2 regions of the Streptomyces sp. bgisy027 genome follow, and region 2 is predicted to be linked to the other one. Evidence: riboswitches for the same ligand, from Rfam matches in the RefSeq annotation. Region 2 holds a riboswitch; the other holds the start of a gene.
The links. A riboswitch is a leader RNA that binds a small molecule or an ion and turns the genes downstream of it on or off. The one in region 2 is predicted to bind S-adenosylmethionine.
Positions count from the first base shown of each region.

Region 1: linked by a shared signal. The riboswitch ahead of thrC (threonine synthase) and the one ahead of AC3ETA_RS43770 (aminotransferase class V-fold PLP-dependent enzyme) in region 2 are both predicted to bind S-adenosylmethionine.

Region 1 covers NZ_JBYIVZ010000017.1:97,665-100,864, forward strand. The annotation lists gene AC3ETA_RS19335 (ubiquitin-like small modifier protein 1) at 1-50, opposite strand, end outside; gene thrC (threonine synthase) at 162-1,448, opposite strand; SAM riboswitch class I at 1,467-1,636, opposite strand; gene AC3ETA_RS19345 (glucosyl-3-phosphoglycerate synthase) at 1,784-2,728, shown strand; gene AC3ETA_RS19350 (alpha,alpha-trehalose-phosphate synthase (UDP-forming)) at 2,824-3,200, shown strand, end outside.
Region 2 covers NZ_JBYIVZ010000074.1:36,269-39,468, reverse strand. The annotation lists gene trpD (anthranilate phosphoribosyltransferase) at 1-1,046, shown strand, start outside; SAM riboswitch class IV at 1,119-1,235, shown strand; gene AC3ETA_RS43770 (aminotransferase class V-fold PLP-dependent enzyme) at 1,365-2,747, shown strand; gene AC3ETA_RS43765 (small secreted hydrophilic protein) at 3,083-3,200, opposite strand, start outside.

The sequences.
Region 1 (3,200 bases), on a different contig from region 2:
CCGCCGGTGTAGGTGCGCAGGATGGTCGGGATGCGGACGTTGACGCTCACGATGAAACCTCCGGTCAGGTGTACGGGCCCAGGGGCGCGGGGCCGTGTTCGATCTGCGGCTGCCGCCGCGTGGGCGCGACCAGCCCCCACCGGCCCGCGGACGAAAAACGACTAGGCGAGGCCGGCCTCGCGGAACGAGTCCAGGTTGGGGCGGATTGTCGCAGTGAGCCCCGTGCCGGCCACCGCGTCCAGCGTCTTGAGGCCGTCGCCGGTGTTCAGCACGACGGTGGTCCTGGTGGGGTCGAGGACGCCGTTCTCGATCAGCTTCTTCGTCACGCCCACGGTCACACCGCCGGCGGTCTCCGCGAAGATGCCCTCGGTCCGGGCGAGGATCTTGATCGCCTCGACGACCTGCTCGTCCGTCACATCCTCCACGAACCCGCCGGTGCGGCGCGCGATGTCGAGGACGTACGGCCCGTCGGCCGGGTTGCCGATGGCCAGCGACTTGGCGATGGTGTTCGGCTTCTGCGGACGGACCACGTCGTGGCCGGCCTTGAACGCGGTCGACACCGGCGAGCAGCCCTCGGCCTGCGCACCGAAGATCTTGTACGGCTTGTCCTCGACGAGCCCGAGCCTGATCAGCTCCTGGAGCCCCTTGTCGATCTTCGTGAGCTGCGAGCCGGACGCGATCGGGACGACCAACTGGTCCGGGAGCCGCCAGCCGAGCTGCTCGCAGATCTCGTACGCCAGGGTCTTGGAGCCCTCGGCGTAGTAGGGCCGCAGGTTGACGTTGACGAAGCCCCAGCCCTCGCCGGCCGGGTCGCCGATCAGCTCGGAGCAGAAACGGTTCACGTCGTCGTAGTTGCCCTCGATGCCGACGAGCTCGCCGCCGTAGATCGCGGCCATGACGACCTTGCCCTGCTCCAGGTCGTGCGGGATGAACACGCACGAGCGGAAGCCGGCACGGGCGGCCGCGGCACCCACCGCGCCGGCCAGGTTGCCGGTGGAGGAGCAGGAGAGCGTGGTGAAACCGAAGGCGCGGGCGGCCTCCAGGGCCTGGGCGACGACGCGGTCCTTGAAGGAGTGCGTCGGGTTGCCGGAGTCGTCCTTGACGAACAGCTTGCCGGCGTCGACGCCGAGTTCGTTCGCCAGGTGGTCGGCCTTGACGAGCTTGGTCCAGCCGGGGTTGAGGTTCGGCTTGTCGGCGACGTCGGCCGGGACGGGCAACAGTGGCGCGTAGCGCCAGATGTTCGCGGGGCCCGCTTCGATCCGCTTGCGGAGCTCCTCGGCGTCGTGGGCCGAGAAGTCGTAGGCGATCTCCAGCGGGCCGAAACACTCCTCGCACGCGAAGACCGGGCCGAGCGGTACCCGGTGACCGCACTCGCGGCAGGAGAGCGCCGCGGCGGGGCCGAGGTCTACGGTGGATTCGGTGGTGCTTGCAACAGTCTGCGCAGCCATGTGAGGCGAGGCCCTTTCTCCTCATCTTCCTCACGACGCATCTCGCCGTGAGACGGATTTGGCACCTTCCCTAGCCGGGAGCCTCGCGGAGACGATCAGCCGTGACGATCGACGCTGATCTACGAGAACCGACTGGAGGGTTGCCGGGGCTTCATCGGGCCGTATCCCTCTGCCCCTCTGGATGAGCGGTATTCGGTTGTGGACGACGGCCGACCTCGGACATGCGATGGTCATCCGCGTTGTTCAAGACTGTAACCGAACGCCAGGACAGTTGAGATAGCCGTCCGATCCGCGAGATGGATCACAGACCTCCCGACAGTGAGGAGCCGCCGACCGTGCTGGAAGAAGCAGAGCGCTGGCTGAGCAGCCGCTCCTGGTCCGTTGCCGACCGCCCGCTGCATCACATCCTGGCCGCCAAACAGCGCACGGGCCAGTCGGTGTCCGTCGTGCTGCCCGCGCTCAACGAGGAGGAGACGGTCGGCGAGATCGTCTCGATCATCGCCCATGACCTCGTCCGGCAGGTCCCGCTGGTCGACGAGATCGTGGTCGTCGACTCCGGCTCCACCGACCGCACCTCCGAGGTGGCCGCCGCGGCGGGCGCCCGGGTGGTGCACCGCGACGACATCCTGCCGCGCGTCCCCACCGTGCCCGGCAAGGGCGAGGTCCTGTGGCGCTCCCTGCTCGTGACGAGCGGCGACATCGTCTGCTTCATCGACGCCGACCTGAAGGAGTTCTCCTCCGACTTCGTCTCCGGGATCGTCGGCCCGCTGCTCACCGACCCCGGCGTGGACCTGGTCAAGGCGATGTACGACCGTCCGCTGGGGGGTGCGGCCGGGCAGGGCGGCCGGGTCACCGAGCTGATGGCACGCCCGCTGCTCAACATGCACTGGCCGCAGCTCGCCGGCTTCGTGCAGCCGCTCGGCGGCGAGTACGCGGCCCGCCGCAGCCTGCTGGAACAGCTCCCGTTCCCGGTCGGGTACGGCGTCGAGCTGGGCATGCTGGTCGACGCGCTGCACCTGGTGGGGCTGGACGCGCTGGCCCAGGTGGACGTGGGGGTGCGCAAGCACCGGCACCAGGACGGGCAGGCGCTCGGCCGGATGTCCGCCGCGATCTACCGCACGGCGCAGCTGCGGCTGGCCCGCGGGCATCTGGTGCGGCCGTCGCTGACCCAGTTCGAGCGCGGCGAGGACGGTTTCGAGCCGCGTACGTACTCCGTGGACACCGAGGAACGGCCGCCGATGGTGGAGATCGCCGAGTACGCGAAGCGGAAGGTCGCGTAAACGCCGGAAACCGGCCGTATACAGGGCGGACCAGAGCCCTCCAGCGAGCGGAACCGCACGTTTGAGCGTTTCCGGGGCGGGCTAGGTTGAGGCTTATGGCTTCCACGCAGGATGCGCCGGGTGCGCACGGTGCTGCCAAGGTCCTCGTCGCGTCGAACCGCGGCCCGGTCTCGTACGAGGTGCGGGACGACGGCTCGCTGCACTCCAGGCGCGGGGGCGGCGGAGTCGTCTCCGGGCTGTCGGCGATCGGGCCGGACGCGGGCGCCCTGTGGGTGTGCTCGGCGCTGTCCGACGGCGACCGAGAGGCGGTGCGGCGCGGAATCGCAGGTGCGGGGCCGGAGGCCCCTCCGCAGAAGGGTGGTGGCGGGCGGCGGGCGGGAGAGGACGGCGTGCTGATGCTGGACATCCCGGCGGACGTGCACGCGGACGCGTACAACGGCATCGCCAACTCGGTGCTGTGGTTCGTCCACCA
Region 2 (3,200 bases):
GAGGCGACACCGCGGCGGGCCGCTCCTGGCCCCTGCTGCTGAACGGCCTGCTGGACGGCCGGGACCTGTCCGCCGACGACACCGCGTGGGCGATGGACCTGATCATGCGCGGCGAGGCGACGGACGCGCAGATCGCCGGGTTCGTGGTGGCGCTGCGGGCCAAGGGCGAGACGGTGCAGGAGATCACCGGACTGGTCCGGACGATGTACGAGCACGCGAACGTGATCGAGGTGCCGGGGCCGACCGTCGACATCGTCGGCACGGGCGGCGACGGCGCGAAGACCGTCAACATCTCCACGATGTCGGCGATCGTCATCGCGGGCACCGGCGCGAAGGTCGTCAAGCACGGCAACCGGGCCGCGTCGTCGGCGTCGGGCGCCTCGGACGTGCTGGAGAAGCTCGGCGTCAATCTGGAGCTGCCCGTCAACCGGGTGGCACAGGTCGCCGAGCAGGCCGGGATCACCTTCTGCTTCGCGGTGAAGTTCCACCCGTCGCTGCGCCATGTGGCCGCGGCGCGCGGGCAGTTGGGCATCCGGACGACCTTCAACGTGCTCGGTCCGCTGACCAATCCCGCCAAGGTGCGGGCCCAGGCGGTCGGCGTCGCCGATCCGCGCATGGCGCCGATCGTCGCGGGCGTCTTCGCCGAACGCGGCAACTCCTCGCTGGTGTTCCGCGGCGACGACGGCCTCGACGAGCTGACGACCACCGCCACCTCGCGGGTGTGGGTGGTACGCGACGGCAAGGTGACCGAGGAGGCCTTCGACCCGCGCGACGTCGGCATCGAACTCGTGCCCGTGGAGGCGCTGCGCGGCGCCGACGCGTCCTACAACGCCGAGGTCGCCCGGCGCCTGCTGGACGGCGAGACGGGGCCGGTGCGGGACGCCGTACTGCTGAACTCGGCGGCGGCGCTGGTGGCGCTGGAGCCCGGCGACGGGCCGCTGACGGAGCAGATCCGGGCCGGTATGGCGAAGGCGGCGGAGTCCATCGACTCGGGGTCCGCGAAGCGGACGCTGGAGCGGTGGGTCGCCGCGAGCAACGCCCAGTGAGTGCGTGACGTCGTCCCGCGATCCGGACACGGGTTGCGGGACGACGATCATCTCGCGTACGTTCCTGTACCAGGTCATGAGTGACAGTCATGAGGCCCCGGCCGACTGTCCGGCAACCCTCCGTCCGTGGCGGGGTGCCCCGGGTGAAGACCAGGCCGTAGGCAGCGAGGTCTACGGCAAGCGCGGGCCCCTCTCGAAACCAGGGGTCCTGGTCGTTCGAGGGAGTCTTCCGTGAGCAAGCGAATGCGATAGGGCCGCCGAGCCCCGCCTCCGCGCACCCACCTTCACTTTCTTCTTTGCTCTCACGGGAGTTCCGTCATGTCTGTCTCCACCGCTGCCTCCGTCCAGACCCTTTGTTCCCCGCTGCCCGTTCTGGGACGGGATGTCACCGTCCCGCTCGTCACCGGCGGCGAAGTCACCTACGCCGCGCTGGACTACGCCGCCAGCGCCCCCGCCCTGCAGCGCGTCTGGGACGACGTGGCCGCCTACGCGCCGTACTACGGCAGCGTCCACCGCGGGGCCGGCTACCTCTCCCAGCTCTCCACCGACCTGTTCGAGAACGCCCGCCGGACGGTCGGCGAGTTCCTCGACTGCCGCGACGACGACCAGGTCGTCTTCACCCGGTCCACCACCGACTCGCTGAACCTCCTCGCCGCCGCCCTCCCCGCCGACTGCCAGGTCTTCGTCTTCGAGACCGAGCACCACGCCTCCCTGCTGCCCTGGCGCGACGCCCGCGTCACCTACCTCAACGCCCCGCGCACCCACCGCGAGGCCGTCGAGAACCTGGAGCGCGCCCTCGCCGACCGCGCCGTGTCGATCGACGGGGGCCACGGCCCGGCCCTGGTCTGCGTCACCGGCGCCTCGAACGTCACCGGCGAGCTGTGGCCGGTGCGCGAGCTCGCCGCCGCCGCGCACGCCCACGGCGCCCGGATCGTCCTGGACGCCGCCCAGCTGGCCCCGCACCACGCGGTCAGCGTCCGTGACCTGGACGTCGACTGGATCGCCTTCTCCGGCCACAAGCTGTACGCCCCCTTCGGCTCCGGTGTCCTGGCCGGCCGCTCCGACTGGCTGCGCGCGGCGGAGCCGTACCTCGCGGGCGGTGGCGCCAGCCGCAAGGTGTCCCGGCGTGAGGACGGCGGGGTCGACGTCGAGTGGCACGACAGCGCCGCCCGGCACGAGGCGGGCTCCCCGAACGTCATCGGCGCCTACTCCATCGCCTCCGCCTGCAAGGCGCTCACCGAGGCCGGTTTCGACGAGCTCGTCGCCCGTGAGCAGTACCTGATCGAGAAGGTGCGGGCCGGCCTCGCGGAGGTGCCCGAGGTCCGGGTCCTCTCCCTCTTCGGCGACGACGCCGCCCGCGTCGGCGTGCTCTCCTTCGTCGTCGCGGGCTGGAACAGCTCCCACTTCGCCGCCGCCCTCTCCGCCGAGTACGGCATCGGCGTCCGGGACGGCCTGTTCTGCGCCCACCCGCTGGTCCGCACCCTGCTCGGCAGCGACCCGCAGGCCCAGGGCGAGTGCGGCGCCCCGGAGGCGGCACCCGGCGAGAAGTCCCTCAACGCCATCCGCGTCAGCTTCGGTGCCGGTACGCCGGACGAGCACGTCGAGCGGTTCGTGAACGCCGTGAAGGAGCTCGTGACCAACGGCGCGAAGTGGAACTACCGCACCGAGGACGGCCGTTGCGTGCCGGACACCTCCGCGTGAGCCGGTAGCCGGACGCCCGGCGGGATCATGGGGGCGACGCCGGAGACGGCGAGCAGGATGCGGAACTCCTCGATCACCGCGGCCTGTTGGCGCACGGGGTGGAACGCCACGAAGAACGCGGCCTCCGTCTCGCCGCCCGCCCGCGCGACGGCGACCTTCGCCCAGCGGATCTCGCCGGAGAGCCGGTCGAGCGTGCCCCGGACCCGTGTGGAGGCCGCCGGCGCCCGGAGCCGGGGCGTGTCAGCCGCGTCCCGCAGGGGCGCGGGGAACTGTGCGGCCAGCCACCACGAACCCGCGGTCGACCGACGACCCGGCGCCGCTGCCCGGCGGAGCGCTCAGCGGTCTTCACCGAGGTCTTCGTCGGAGGCGTCGTCACCGTCGTCACTCGCGGGGCTGTCGGTCACCGGCGGCCGGGAGACGACCTCGTCGCTCGGCGTCGGCGTGGGGGAGCCG